One region of the Paenarthrobacter sp. 10L420 genome, then DNA from elsewhere that is predicted to be linked to it. Evidence: riboswitches for the same ligand, from Rfam matches in the RefSeq annotation. Region 1 holds a riboswitch; the other holds the start of a gene.
What was found. Region 1 has a riboswitch for cyclic di-AMP ahead of AC1DD5_RS16235 (aggregation-promoting factor C-terminal-like domain-containing protein). Riboswitches for the same ligand answer to the same signal wherever they lie in the genome.
Positions count from the first base shown of each region.

Region 1 (7,581 bases):
GGGCCAGAAACGCAGCCGACGCGTGCTTGTCCGTGGCGTAGACGATGGTGTGGTTGAAAGCGATTGTCATGATTGGCTCCTTACATAGAGCTCAGGCGGGTGAGCGGTGCTCCGCTGCCGGCACACGATGTGTAGCGAAGAAGTCCCGGAGGAGCGTTGCGCATTCTTCCTCGCGCACTCCTGCATACACCTCCACCCAGTGGTTGAGCCGGCGCTCGCGGAGGATATCGAACACCGAACCTGCGGCCCCGGCTTTCTCATCCCACGCGCCAAACACGACGCGGGGAATCCGTGCCAGGACGATCGCCCCGGCGCACATGGCACACGGTTCAAGGGTTACCACCAAGGTGCAGTCCTCGAGCCGCCACCCGTCGCCGCCTTCGCCCAATTCGAGGGCATGGCGTTGCAGGGCAGCCGCGGCCTCGCGGATGGCGACGATCTCTGCGTGGGCGGTCGGGTCCCCGTGTGCTTCCCGTTCGTTGCGCCCTGAACCCAGCACACCGCCGTCGGGTCCTAGAACGACCGCGCCGATCGGCACGTCGTCCGTTTCCATCGCCAATCGGGCCTCGTCCAGGGCGAGGCCCATCCAAGCCATGTGTTCAGCGTGATACGGCTCCGTGGCGCTCATGTCTCAATGATAGTTTTGGACGATGCGCACACTCGTCGTGGACCACCCGCTGGTCGCTCACAAGCTCACCGTACTGCGGGATAAGAACACCCCTTCACCGGTCTTCCGGCAGCTCACTGAAGAACTCGTCACCCTCCTGGCCTACGAGGCCACCCGCGAGGTCAAGACACAGCCAGTGGAGATCGAGACTCCTGTCACAAAGACCATCGGCACGGCGTTCACCAAGCCGACGCCCTTGGTGGTTCCCATCCTGCGCGCTGGGCTGGGAATGCTTGAGGGCATGACCAAACTGGTCCCCACCGCTGAGGTCGGCTTCCTGGGCATGGCCCGCGACGAAGAGACACTGGACATCATCACCTACGCCGAGCGCCTTCCCGAGGACCTCACCGGACGTCAGATCTTCGTGCTGGACCCCATGCTTGCCACCGGCGGCACCTTGCGCGAAGCCATCAAATTCCTCTTCAAACGCGGCGCCTCCGACGTTACGTGCATCTGCCTGCTGGCTGCTCCGGAAGGCCTCGCCAAGTTGGAGGAGGAACTGCAGGACGCCAATGTGACGGTAGTCCTCGCTTCGATTGACGAGAAGCTGAACGACAGGTCATATATCGTTCCAGGCTTGGGCGACGCCGGCGACCGCCTCTACGGCGTGGCCGGCTAATCCGTACGCCTCTACCGCTTTCCTGCGCGCCCCGTTAGCCTGTGGCGCATGGACTGGAAACTTGAACTGGTGTTTGTCCCTGTGTCCGACGTGGATCGCGCGAAGGATTTCTACGTCAACAAAGTTGGTTTCAATGCCGATTTCGATGAGCGTCCCATGGACGGCATCCGCTTTGTGCAGTTGACGCCGCCGGGATCGGCTTGTTCCATCGCGATCGGGGAGGGCCTCAGCGATGCTCCTCCCGGGACAGCGCCATCCCTTCAAATAGTGGTGAGCGACATCAATAAAGCCCACGAACAGCTCAAGGCCAATGGCGTCGAGGTCAGTGATATCGACGTTCAGGACTGGGGACACTTCGTCCATTTTGCGGACCCCGACGGCAATAAGTGGGCTGTGCAGTACATTCCGCACCGGCCCAACGGCTAAGTCACAGTTAGCCGCAACCCCTGCATGGTGCGGCAGGATGGATGCATGAGCCATCCTGCCGAGCCAACCTCGCCTTCCGCACACGCCGAGCGATCCTCTACCCTGACGGTTCGTGCTGTCCTGTTCGACATGGACGGAACACTGGTTGATTCCACGGCGATCGTCGAGCAAGTATGGCTGGAGTTCGCCGAACGATACGGCCTCGACTACAACGAAATCCTGCGGACGTCACACGGGGTGCAAGCGGGCGATACTGTGCGCCGTTATGCTCCGGCAGGAGCTGATCTTGAAGCTTTGACGGCCGAGCTGGGCGAGATGGAACGCACCAGGACCGACGGCGTGATTGCCCTTCCTGGCGCAGAAGCCCTGCTTGCATCATTGCCGGACGACGCCATCGCGCTTGTCACGTCCGCGGACCGCATCCTTGCCGACATCCGGATGAAGGCTGCCGGACTTTCCATGCCATCGACTACCGTCACCGCCGAAGGCGTTACGCGGGGCAAGCCGCACCCGGAGGGGTATCTCAAAGCCGCAGCGTTGCTGGGCGCGGAACCGGCCGACGTCGTGGTTTTTGAGGACGCTCCGGCAGGTATCGCCGCAGCCCGCGCCGCCGGGATGCGAACCGTGGTGGTGGGCGACGCCGGAGGCGAGCTTGAGCCGGGCATGTGGCGGATCCCGGACTACTCAGCCGTGATGGTCACAGCAGTGAAAGACGACGACGGCGGTCACCTCATCACCTTCACGCTCTAGCACTGTTCGCCTTCGCTGTTCCAGCCGGTGAACCGGGAGTAGGCTGTGCGCATGTCTGCGTTGCCGGAGGCGTACGGTGCTGCACTGGAGCGGGCCATGGCGCACGCTACGGAGTGGCTTGCGTCAGTGCCCAGCCGTTCAGTCCGGCCCACGTCCGACGCCGACCAAGTTGCCGCGAGCCTTCTTTCGAGCCTTCCCGACGAAGCAACGGACGCGGCTGACGTAGTAGACGAGCTCGCCGCATTGGCGGAGCCCGGGTTGATGGCCATCCAGTCCGGACGCTTCTACGGCTGGGTCATGGGCGGGACGTTGCCCGCTGCCATGGCCGCAGACTGGCTTGTTTCGGCATGGGACCAAAACGCCGGACTCAGATTTGCAACTCCCGCTGCCGCTGCCATCGAAGAATCCGCAGCAGCTTGGCTCCTGGAACTATTGGATCTTCCGCGAGGGTCCGACGTCGGATTCACCACTGGCGCTACCACGGCCAACTTCGCGGGCCTGGCCGCCGGGCGCCAATACCTGATGGACGAGGCAGGATGGGACCTGGCGGACCTGGGCCTGACCGGCGCGCCGCTCATCACAACGTTTGCCGGCCGGGAACGGCACGCCGCCGTGGATCTCGCCCTGCGGTATCTGGGGCTGGGAGCGTGCGTGCCCGTGGACACGGACGATCAAGGCAGGATCCTGCCGGAAGCCCTTGCCGACGCCATGGACCAGCAACCCGGGCCTTCCCTCGTGTGCCTGCAGGCCGGCAACCTGCATTCCGGTGCGTTCGATCCGATGTCCGAAGCCATCGCGGTAGCCCATGACCGGGAGGCCTGGGTGCATGTGGATGGCGCCTTTGGGCTGTGGGCGGCAGTCAGCCCAAATCTGCGCGGGCGGCTGGCCGGAGTAGAGGCAGCCGATTCGTGGGCCACCGATGCCCACAAAACATTGAACGTTCCCTACGACTGCGGCTTGGCCATCGTCTCCCGGCCGGAAGCCCTTAGACGCGCCTTCAGCGTTCACACGAGTTACCTCATTGCAACGGAGACCGGACTGGGCGATCCGTTCGACAAAGTTCCGGAACTGTCCCGTAGGGCCCGCGGCATCCCGGTGTGGGCAGCGCTGCGACAGTTGGGCCGGTCCGGAGTCATAGCCATGGTGGACAGGCTTGCAGCAAACGCCCGCGCGCTGGCGGAGGGCCTCGCGGAGATCCCGGGTGTGGAAATTCTGAATGACGTCGTTTTCACGCAAGTGTCGGTCGCCTTCGGCAGTGACGACCGCACACACCGCATCACCCAGCGGCTCATGGCGGAAGGGATTGTATGGATGTCGGGTTCCTCATGGCGAGGACGTGACATCCTCCGGATTTCGGTAAGCAATTGGTCCACGGACGCAGGTGACGTCGCTGCCTCCATCGCAGCCGTTCGAGGTGCGGCAGAGGCCGAACCGGAAGCATAGGCCGAACCGGAAGTATAGGCACAGTCCAGTTACCGGGCCGAGCGCGCCTTTTCCAAATATGCCATCAGCCCGGCCAACTGCTCAGCGCTCCAAGGCAGGCCGGCGCTAATGGCTTGGGTGTTTTCCTGCCAAGCCGCACGCGCTGCGGCCTTGGTGTCCTCACTGGAGTGGAACATGGAACCTATGCCGTCCCATGAGCGCACCCATTCCTGGACGGAGGGGTCCGTAACGGGCGTGTTGGCTTCGACGTGTGCCAGTCCTTCTTCCACAAGGGCAGCCCACTGCTGCTTGGCGGCTTCGACTTTTTCTGCGCCGAGTTCTTCCCGCTTGTCCGCGAGCTGCAGGCGTTGTTCGGCAGTGAAGTTGTTTTCGAGCACGGTAATCATCTCCAACGTTGACATGAATTGTTCAGGGGTGGGCATGGCGTGTCCGTCCATGCGTGACAACAGCTCGCCCAAACGGTTTTGGAGCGCTTGGAGTTGCTGGGCATGCTCCTGCACATGGACCAGCTGCTGTTGGAGGAGGTCTCGAAGGGACTCCAGATCATCCTCGGGCGTTTGCAGCGCCTTGCCGATGGCAGCGAGCGGAAGCCCCAGCATCTGAAGCGATCTGATCCGGTATAGGCGGCGCAGGTCGCTCTCCGAATACCGGCGATGACCAGATGATGTCCTTTGGCTTGCGGACAGCAGCCCGATCTCGTCGTAGTGGTGGAGCGTCCGCACGCTGACGCCACATGCTGTGGCCAGTTCACCGATGCTCCACGGTCCGGTTCCTGTTGTTCCCGTCATGGGCACAACGCTAAGTCCTGACGTTACGTGAGGTGCAAGCCGTCGCCACCTGAAACGCGAAAACCGCCCCGTTCCCGCTGTCAGCTGCAGTAATCACTGCTGCGAACGGCGGAAAACGGGGCGGTAATCAGGCCCTGCACGTTTGAGCCCGCTGGGGTGGGCTCAAACCTGCTTATTGAGTTGGCTTAGTACCAGTTGTTGGCCAAGTGGAAGGCGAGGGCGGCCGAGGGGGAGCCGTAGCGTTCCTTGATGTAGTTCAGGCCCCACTTGATCTGGGTTTGGTAGTTGGTCTCCCAGTCGGCGCCGGCAGTTGCCATCTTGGAAGCTGGCAGAGACTGCACGATTCCGTAGGCGCCACTGGACGCGTTGGTCGCGGTGGTCCGCCAGTTGGATTCCTTCTCCCACAGTGTGTTCAGGGCAGTCATTTCACCCGGACCCCAGCCGTAGCTGGCGAGGATGCTGGCGGCGTAAGCTTTGGCAGCAGCGGGATCGTCCACGGCCTTGGGAACAGCTGCTGCGGCTGCGGCTGCAGCAGCGGCGGCATCGGCAGCCTGCTTGGCGGCTGCATCAGCGGCAGCCTTTTCGGCGGCGGCTTGTGCGGCTGCTGCCTGGTCGGCGGCGGCTTTTTCGGCCGCAGCCTTCTCAGCGGCAGCCTTCTCGGCAGCGGCCTGTGCAGCTGCTGCTGCCTGATCTGCAGCGGCCCTATCGCCGGCGCCCTTCTTGGCAGCAGCATCCAGGGACGCAGAGATTTCCGCTGATTTGTTGCTGACCTGGGCCGTGGCTTGCGTCTCGGATGCCTGGCTCGTTTCCGGGAGGTTGAATGCGGCGTTTGCGGCCTGGCCAAGCGATGCGACGCCCAATGCTGCGGCAACGACTCCTGCAACAACGGACATGCGCTGACCGGTCTTGCCGCGGCGGGCAGCGGTCTTCAGAACAGACTGCGATTTGGTCAGGGGAGCGTTGTGTTCGTCACGGTGACGCGCGGAAGGGCGCGTCTGATCGTTGAATTCAGACATGTGTGATTACCTCTCAGCGCCTGCGGAGTTAGCTGTCGGGTTCGGATGAGGTCATCCGGCCGCGCGCGTAGCTGCGGCTTCACCCCAAGGGCAAGGAAAGTACTGTGCCCGGAGACTCTGGGTCCCCCGTCTCTGCCTCGAATGAGAACGGAACTCCGGGAAGTGGCAGAGCTCGGCGCATCCCGGGTGTGGGCCAACTATGGGCGACCCACCCTTTCGAAGGTACAGGAGGTTTCGGCTTAAGTCACATTTGGGTAACAGAGATCACGGTCACGGCGCGTCATGTTGCCTGATTCGTTATACGTGTTCGTTCGAAACTGACGGGAGTCTCAGAATGAACTCGGTGCACCCCGGCTTGGACGTTACTGCCACGCTTCCGCCGTGCGCTTGGACGATTGATTCGACGATTGACAAGCCCAATCCGGAGGTTCCTTCAGAGCCTGATCTCGCGGCGTCAGCGCGGGCAAAACGCGAGAAAACATGGCCCTGGAATTCAGGCGGAATGCCAGCCCCGTTGTCAGTGACCGTGACCACCGCGGTACCGTCCGCGGAGAGCACGACGCCAGTGATCACTGTGGTACCTGGATCGGTGTGTTTGCGGGCGTTGGACAGGAGATTGGCCAGCACCTGATGCAGCTGGGTTGCGTCCCCGCGTACCGTGATGGGCTCGTCGGGGAGTTGGAGCTTCCAGATGTGATCCGGTGCCATCACCTTTTCGTCGCTGACGGTCTCGATCACCAACTGGGTAAGGTCCACATCCGTGACCTTCAATGGCTGGCCTTCGTCCAACCGCGCCAACAGCAACAGGTCCTCCACCAGGGTGGTCATGCGTTCGGACTGGCTCTGGACGCGTGCCAGGGACTTCCGGCCGTCGTCCGTGAAGTTCTCCGTCATGCGGAGTAATTCGGTATATCCACGAATGGCGGTCAGCGGCGTCCGCAGTTCGTGGGAGGCATCCGCAACGAACTGCCGGACCTTGGTTTCGCTCTCCTGACGGGCTTCCAGGGCCCTGGAAACGTTGTTGAGCATTTGGTTCAAAGCGTGGCCAACGCTGCCTACTTCTGTTCCAGGATGGGAGGCCGACGGCGGTACGCGCACAGCGAGTGCCACTTCACCGGCGTCGAGGGGAAGGCGCGATACTTTGGTTGCAACCTCCGATAGTTGCTCCAGCGGCCGCATGGTCCGGCGAATGATGACGGTACCGGCAAGGCCGATCAGCACCAGTCCGCCAAGGGAAACAAACACCATGGTCCATACCAGCGAGGCCTCGGCATTTTGCTTATCAGCCAACGGCAGGCCCGTCACAATCACGTCGCCGTAGGTGGTATTTACTGCCACCAGCCGGTAGTCGCCGTTGGACAATGAACGGTCCACAGGCCGGTTGTCACGGGGGAGTGAGAGCAGGACCTGCTTGTCTTCTGCCGAAAGTGCGACGCGGCGGCCATTCGAATTTAGCAGGCCGGAGTTAATGACGGTGGAACCGTCAATCCTCGCGTTGAGGGTACCGGCACCTTGGCCGCGGGCCTCCAGAGGATCTGGCCGCCCGCTTGAGGGAAAGTTCGACGGCGGCCTGCCGAAGTCATTCGCGCGGCTTGACGCCTGCTCCAGCTGCTTATCGAGTTGCTTGTTGAAGTACATGTCCATGGAGGCGTAACTCACCACTCCGACTGCCCCGCAAATCGCTACCAGCAAGGCCATGGCCACCAGGACCAATCGCGTGCGCAGATGCCAGGTGGTGGGATTGAGCCAGTTCCGCTGGGTCTTGCGGGTTACTCCTGAAAGGGTGGACAAGATTCAGTCCGCAGGCTTGATGACGTAGCCGGCGCCACGGATGGTGTGGATCATTGGCGGGTGGTTGGCTTCGATTTTCTT
Region 1 covers NZ_JBFTJK010000011.1:83,114-90,694, reverse strand. The annotation lists gene AC1DD5_RS16270 (VOC family protein) at 1-70, opposite strand, end outside; gene tadA (tRNA adenosine(34) deaminase TadA) at 92-628, opposite strand; gene upp (uracil phosphoribosyltransferase) at 651-1,286, shown strand; gene AC1DD5_RS16255 (VOC family protein) at 1,335-1,712, shown strand; gene AC1DD5_RS16250 (HAD-IA family hydrolase) at 1,758-2,462, shown strand; gene AC1DD5_RS16245 (pyridoxal phosphate-dependent decarboxylase family protein) at 2,514-3,905, shown strand; gene AC1DD5_RS16240 (MerR family transcriptional regulator) at 3,935-4,693, opposite strand; gene AC1DD5_RS16235 (aggregation-promoting factor C-terminal-like domain-containing protein) at 4,879-5,709, opposite strand; cyclic di-AMP (ydaO/yuaA leader) riboswitch at 5,715-5,872, opposite strand; gene AC1DD5_RS16230 (sensor histidine kinase) at 6,007-7,500, opposite strand; gene AC1DD5_RS16225 (response regulator transcription factor) at 7,504-7,581, opposite strand, start outside.

Region 2 (7,581 bases), on a different contig from region 1:
CGCACCGTCTGCAGGATCAAGTGGCCCTCTGGAGCTTCAAGATACTCCAGCGGACTTACCGAGAAGCGTGCTTTGCCGATATCAGTGGCGAAGGTACGGGTGTCCCGCGGCGGGTTCGGCAGGACAAACCCGTTCTTGGTGCGGACCCTGGCGTTGAAGTCCTCGAACCCCGGGATGACACGTGAGATGTGGTCCCGGATCACGTCATAGTCCTCTGCCATGGCACGCCAGTCCACGCCGTGGTCATCCCCGAGGGTCGCCTGCGCCATCCGGGCGACGATAACGGGCTCGCTCAGCAGGTGCTCGGAGATCGGAGCCAGCCTGCCCTGCGTCTTGTGGATAACGGACATCGAATCCTCTACTGAGAGGAACTGCTTGCCCTTGGGGTGTTTGTCGTCCGTGTCCGTGCGTCCCAGCGTCGGCAGGATCAGGGATGTCTTCCCGTGAACCACGTGGGCACGGTTGGGTTTGGTGGAGATGTGGACAGTCAGTCCAGCGGTCTTGAGCCCGGCCTCCAAAGCTGCAGTGTCAGAACCGGCTGCAGCAAAGTTTCCACCCATGGACACGAAGACATCCACCTCCCCCTTTTCCAGTGCGTGCTGGGTCTCCACGGAGTCATATCCATGCTCGCGAGGCATCCGGAAACCAAACTCCTCGTCCAGCGCGGCAAGGAACGTTTCGCCCGGCTTCTCCCAAATACCCATGGTGCGATCGCCCTGGACGTTGGAGTGGCCACGCACCGGGCAGGCTCCGGCTCCCCGCTTGCCGAAGTTGCCTTGGAGCAGGAGCAGGTTGATGATCTCCTTCAGCGTATCCACGGAGTGCGGCTGCTGGGTCAAGCCCAGCGCCCAGCAAATAATGGTCGCCTTTGATTTGGCCATCAGCCCCGCCACAGTGACGATCTCCTCGCGGGACAGCCCTGTTGCGCGCTCGGTTTCCTCCCAGTCCAACTGGGACCGCGCCTTGGCGTACGCTTCGAAGCCTTCGGTCTGCTTCCCGATAAATGACTTATCGACGATCGTCCCCGGGTTCCGCTTCTCTTCCTCCAGGAGCAGGTGGCCCAGGGCCTGGAACAGAGCGAGGTCGCCACCGACCTTGATCTTGAGGAATTCGTCCGCGATAGTAGTGCCGCCGCCGATCACGCCATTGAGCGACTGGGGGTCCTTGAAGTTCAGCAGTCCCGCTTCCGGAAGCGGGTTCACTGCAACGATCTTTCCGCCGTTGTTCTTGCAGTCACGCAAAGCGGACAACATGCGCGGATGGTTGGTTCCGGGGTTCTGGCCCACCACGAACACCAGTTCGGCGTGGTGGATGTCTTCCAGCGAGACCGTTCCCTTGCCGATCCCGATGGTCGGGTTCAGCGCGCTGCCCGAGGACTCATGGCACATGTTGGAGCAGTCCGGCAGGTTGTTGGTGCCCAGGCTGCGGGCGAACAACTGGTACATGAACGCGGTCTCGTTGGCCGTCCGGCCGGAGGTGTAGAAAACGCAGCGATCAGGTGTGGTGGCATTGATATGCTCCCCGATCAAGGCAAAGGCTTCAGTCCAGCTGATCGGGGAATAGTGGGTATCCCCCGGTTTGAGGACTACAGGCTCGGCGATTCGCCCTTGGCTCCCCAACCAGTATTCGGTCTTGTCTTCAAGATCGGCGATGGAATGTGCTGCCCAGAAATCTGCCCCCACTGTCCGTGTGGTGCTTTCCTCAGCGATTGCCTTGGCGCCGTTCTCACAGAATTCCGCGGGACTGCGACGTCCCGTGATGGATTCCGGCCAGGCGCAGCCCGGACAATCAAAGCCGTCATGCTGGTTGACCCTGAGCATGGAGCGGACCGTGCGGGCTACTCCTGCCTGGGAGTAGCCCCTTTCAAGGGCGACAGTGACAGCCTTGAGGCCTGCCGCAGCCTTCTTGGGCGGGTGGATTTGCAGGTCATCTTCATTGATGTCCTGTTCGGGAGCATGCCTGTTCATGGGTCCATCATTGCAAGCCCGGGCACCCAGTTGCCACCTGCGTCCACCCGGCGACCCCTAGGCTTCCAGCGCGCTCCAGTCAACAGGACCGGACGGGGCCTTCTTTTGTTGGCGGGCCGGCGACTTGCGGGGTTTTCCTTCTGCGGCCTTGGGTGCGGGCAAAGGTTTACCCCACGGCAAGGGAAAGGCCGGGACCAGTTCGCCCATCTGGACACCATGCGGCGGCACCACCAAGACGCCATCTGCTCCCGCCAGCCCACGCATCATCCCCGGGCCGGCATGCTGCGCGGGCGATGCCAATCCGTAGACCAGCTTGAAAGGCATCAGGCGCGTCCGTCCAGGATCGGCGTCGATCATTGCACCGCTGGGAACCTCGCCAACGTCCTCCAGCTTCCCGTGGCCAAGCGCTGCGAGCAGCGGCCCCCCCACGGTGAACAATGCCATCATGGCCGCCAGCGGATTCCCGGGCAGGCCCAGCACGAAGCGTCCGTCCGGAAGCTCCGCCAACACGGCCGGGTGGCCAGGGCGCATGGCAATGCCATCGATCAGCAGCCGGCCGCCCAGTTCAGCCACGGCCCTCCTGAAATGGTCCGTCCCTGAGCGTCCGGTACCGCCCGTAGTAATAACGACGTCGGCCGGCGGCTCCGGTGCTGCATATGGTTCCGCGGGTTCAGGCTCGGTGTCCTGCAAAGCCGCAAGCCAGTCGTCGTAGTTGTCGCCAACCTTGAGTTGCTCTCCTGCGATGCCACCAAGGAGTTCGACGACAGCGCCTAGCTGAGGTCCGAAGGTATCCCGGACCTTCCCCGGTAGGGGAACCCCTTGCGTCACCACTTCCGATCCCGTCAGGAGGAATCGCACCAAGGGTTTCCCCAGGACTTCCAGCTCATCCAGGCCGGCCAGGGCAGCCAAGGCAATGTGCGCAGGATTCAGGACGGTACCGGCCTTGAGCAGCACGTCCCCTTCTGCGGCTTCCTCGGCAGCTTTGCGGATGTGCTGGCCATTGCGTGGCTCCCCCGGCTTCGCCAAGCCGCCGAGCGCAAGGATCGGAAGGCCGTCGTCGTCCGTGGTAATAACGCCGCTTTCGGTGCGCAGAACGGCCTTGGCGCCTGGTGGAATGAGTCCTCCGGTGACGATGGGACTGGCCTGGTGGGGAGCAAGTCTGTGTCCGGGCTCAACAAGAATCCATGGACCCGTTCCGTTGACAGCCCAGCCGTCCATGGCGGAGGACGCATAGTGCGGCATGTCCTGAATGGCCACTGCATCCGAGGCCAATGTCCTTCCCAAGGCAGCCTTCAACGGCACTGGGCTTGGCGGGATGGGAGCGGCGACGTCAAAGGCACGCTGCCGGGCCTCATGCCATGTGTGTGCCGCGTGGTGGTGGCCCTGTCCGGGGGCCTCGGTCATTCCGCCTCAGTCCCGGGCTCCAGGTATTGCTTGGCAACCTGGCGGGCCAGATCCAGGGCAGCGCTCATGGCGGTGTCGTCCGCGGCTTGCCCGATCCCCCTGGCCATGCCCGCAGCGTAACCTGCGATGAACGTTGTCAGTGGCGCAGCAGGCCGCACCACGGAGTGGGCTGCAGCTCCTGCCACGGCAAGGACTTCATTGATGTCCACTTCAACGCCCTCAAGCTCAAAGGCCTGCAACAGTGTGCGGCACCAGTCCTCGAGCGTCTCTTCCTGGCTCTTCATGTCCGCCTCCTGCTCGTCGTGTATGCCCAAGGCCTCAGCGTCCTCCCACGTGTCCACATCATCGGTAGACCCATCGGGGACGGTAATGGCCAGCAGGTTCAGCCTAGCAAGCAGCCGGAACACTGAAGAGTTCGTTAACCCCGAAGCTGCCGCAACTTCCCTTTCCAAAGCCCGGGTGCTGTAGATGCCCAGGAGGGGCTGTTGCCGGCCATCGGCTGAAACGGCCATTGCGCCTTCTACTTCAGGATGCGCACGCAGTCCTTCCCATAGGGGCTCAATGCCCCTGGCGGCGTGCGGCATGTCGCATGCCAGGACGAGCGTCCAGGGCGCTTGCTCCCTTGCCTGATGAAAAGCCGCCAAACCAGCGGCAATCGCGGCGGCAGGGCCGGCAAAGGCCGGCTCCTCCCGCGCGCTAAGAACTCCATCAGGCAGGACGCCACCGCCACCAGAAGTGTCTGGACCAACCACCACCACTGCGGAAGCACCCCGCGCCGCCTGCAGGGCATGCGAAAGGAGGCTGGCGCCGTCGAACGTTAATCCGGGCTTGGGCACGCCACCGAGGCGGGTGGCCCTGCCACCCGCCAGAATCACAGCGTTGAACTCCATCCGCCCAGAGTACCCGGACGGCGGGAGGGCAACAGAAATCGATCAGGCGGCGGATTCCGGCAACAGGAACGGATCCCAGTCCGGCGCAGGTTTCTCGAGTTCTTTGATCTGCCACATGGTTCCTGTGGGCACGCCAGGTTTGAAACGAAGTTTCCAACCCATCTCGGCGAGCGTGTGGTCACTCTTGGCGTTGTTGCATTTCAAGCACGCCGCAACCAGGTTTTCCCAGGAATCCGCGCCGCCCCTGGATTTGGGGTGGACGTGGTCTATGGTGTGCGCTGTTTTCCCGCAATAGGCGCAGCGATGGCCGTCGCGGCGGAGTACCCCGCGGCGGCTCACGGCAGTGATCTTGTTGTACCGGGGCCGGATGTAGCGATTGAGAAGAATCACGGATGGTCTTCCGAGAATCTCCTGTGGCCCGACGACAGGCTCGTCGCCTTCGGCCACCACGCTAGCTTTTCCAGTCAGCACAAGGACCAGCGCCCGGCGGAAGGTTACTACCGCCAGCGGTTCATATCCAGCATTCAGAACGAGTGTGCGCATGCACGTACCTCTTCACGGCCGCACCCGTCAGGGGCACGAGGGCCGGCTGCCCTCTGCTTGTACGGGCTGTGGATCGACAACACAAGGGTAAGCACTTATATGCCGTATCAACGAATTTTTCTGCCGTTTCGCCTGTGGTGTTGGCGAAAGTTCATGTGCGGGACACCTTGCTGGTTAAAGCAGAACACCCCGCCGGCGTGCGCCTGCGGGGTGTTCCGTGGAGTATTTGATCAGCCGTTGACGCGGATGAAAACGGGGCCGGAGCCAACGTTCACGCTGAACAGTGCCGTGGTGGATCCGTTCCATCCACCGTGGACTGCCATGCCGTTGCCGACGTAAACAGCGATGTGTGCCATTCCGCCGTAGCCACCGTTGGCGTAGTAAGCGAGGTCGCCGGGCTGCGCTTCAGCTGCACTGACCGTGCGGCCGAGGGAGAGGTAGCCGGCCGGCCAATCGTGGAAGTGAATACCGACGGCGGCCAGCGAGTTGGTCACCAGCATGGTGCAGTCCTGCGTGACACCGAGCTGTGCGTAGGCCGCTGCAGCGATAGCTGCACCGAGGCCACTGGATGCAGCAGGCGCCTTTGCCGCGGAGGTATCAGTGTTGACCGCCAAAGTAGCGGTGCCGCCGGCAGCCGGAGCTTCCTTGGCAGGTGCCTTCTCGACGACGGGAGCCGGGGCTTCGACAGTCTTGACTACGGGGCGCTCGTAGGAGATGGCAACGCTGGAATCGGCAGCAATGGTGGCCTGGGCAACCGACTGCACATCAAGGGTGGACGCAGACGTGGATTCGCGCTGGACATTGGTATCCGCAGCATTTGCAGCCACGCCGCTGGTCAGGACAAGGCCTGATGCAGCTGCGATCACTGCTGCCTGACGGCCAACGCCACCGGCGTTGTCGCTGACAGCCTTGGCAATGACGGCAAGTGAGCTGGTCTTGGGGGCCTCAGCTCTATGCCGTGCAACCTTGTTTGCACTGGTCATGATTACTCTCTTTTCGTATCCGCGCACGGTGGGGACGCACGCAGGTTATGGGCGGCCAGCACTTGGGGGGCATGCTGGCTTACCCCGAATGGGATTTTCCTAGCGGAGGGTGAAGAACGAGGATGTGCCGGTGGCTGCGACCGGGGTCAGGAGCGTCCCCTGGCTGGGGTTGAGCGCGCTGATCATCATGCCGTTGCCGACGTAGATGCCCACGTGGGCTCCGCCGTTCTGCATGACGAGATCGCCGGGGGCCGGCGTGCTGGTGGGCTTCATGGCCGTCCAGGCATTGACCCGGGGGATGCTGATGCCGGCCTGGGCGTAGACCCACTGGGCAAATCCAGAGCAGTCCCAGCCGTTGGGGGAAGTGCCGCCCCAGACATAGGGGTGGCCAATGCCGGTGTAGGCAATTGCTGCGAGTCCGGAAGCTGCCGCGCTGGATGCGGCATCCTTGGCCGTGGAGGACAGGGCAGCGAGGGCGTCGCCCGTCTGGCCTTCGGCTGCCTGCGTGCGCTGGGAGGCGCGCTGAACCTTGGGGGCTTCCTTGGTAGCCACAACGGGGCTTTCGAAGGAAACGGTTGCCGTGGGCTCAGCGGTAACAACCGCGGTGGCGACCAACTGCTGGGTGCTGGAGGATTCCGACTTGGAAACGTCGGTGTCAGCGGCCTGGGCCGGGAGTCCAACGCTGAGAACAAGTCCCGAGGCTGCGGCCAGAACGGCGGCTTGGCGGCCTACGGTGCCTGCATTGGTTGAGACAGCCTTGGAAAGGGTGTTCAACGGGTTCGTACGAACCAATTCGGCGCGATGGCGCGCAGGGGTAGTGCGTGATGACACGAAGGTAGCCTCTCCCAATGCCTGCGAGGTGAGCTGTCGGATTCGGATGGGAGTCATCCGGCCGCGCGGCTTCAAGGAAGCTTTTGCGACTTAACCCCAAGGCCTTCTGATTCGAAGGCCAAAATTGGTTCCCCCGCCCCTGCCAGACGATTTTTGCGAACGGACCTCGAGTGGTGGCAGAGCTAGGCAATCCACTCAAGTGCATCGGCCCCCTAAAAAGCCGATGCGCTTTAGACGGTACAACAGATATTCGTGAATGTCACATTCAGGTCACGGGCGTGTCATGAATGCGATAGACAACCATCAACTGGCTCAGAGCCAGCCCATGGGATCTACGACTTCACCGTTTACCTGGACCTCGAAGTGGAGGTGGCAACCCGTAGATGCGCCTGTAGTGCCGCTCAGCGCGACAGTATCGCCACGGCTGACAGTCTGGCCCACCTTGACGTTGAAGGACGACAGGTGGTTGTACGTGGTCTCGAGGCCGTTGCCGTGGTCAATCACGACGCGGTTGCCTCCGCCGTACTCATGCCAGCCTGCGAACGTGACCTTGCCTGCGGCTGCGGCGTGAACGGCAGTACCGCACTGGGCTACGAAGTCCTGGCCGCGGTGGAAGTCACCGGTGCCGCCCGTAAGGGGGCTGACGCGGTAGCCAAACGGCGATGCCGTGACCAGCTTGTCCAGAGGGCTTCCCAGCGTGCCAAGTGAGGATGCGCGCTGAATGCTCCCCGCTGACTGGGCGCTCAGCAACTGCTTGAGCTTGCCGTCAGGATCAGCGGCGGTAGCGACTGCTGCGCGACTGAAATCGATTTTGGCAGAGGCTGCCGCAGAAACTTCGGGTTGGCTGCCACCCGGCACGGAGAGGGCCGCCTCGGCCTGGCCGGATTCGGATGTGGCCATGACCGGGCTTGTGGCAGGCAGGCCTACAGTCAGGGCAAGTCCGGTAGCGGCAAGCGCGACTCC
Region 2 covers NZ_JBFTJK010000004.1:97,148-104,728, reverse strand. The annotation lists gene AC1DD5_RS08880 (FdhF/YdeP family oxidoreductase) at 1-1,967, opposite strand, end outside; gene AC1DD5_RS08875 (molybdopterin molybdotransferase MoeA) at 2,025-3,371, opposite strand; gene AC1DD5_RS08870 (NTP transferase domain-containing protein) at 3,368-4,261, opposite strand; gene AC1DD5_RS08865 (HNH endonuclease) at 4,304-4,804, opposite strand; gene AC1DD5_RS08860 (NlpC/P60 family protein) at 5,035-5,787, opposite strand; gene AC1DD5_RS08855 (C40 family peptidase) at 5,887-6,618, opposite strand; cyclic di-AMP (ydaO/yuaA leader) riboswitch at 6,623-6,786, opposite strand; gene AC1DD5_RS08850 (M23 family metallopeptidase) at 6,931-7,581, opposite strand, start outside.
Region 2: linked by a shared signal. The riboswitch ahead of AC1DD5_RS08855 (C40 family peptidase) and the one ahead of AC1DD5_RS16235 (aggregation-promoting factor C-terminal-like domain-containing protein) in region 1 are both predicted to bind cyclic di-AMP.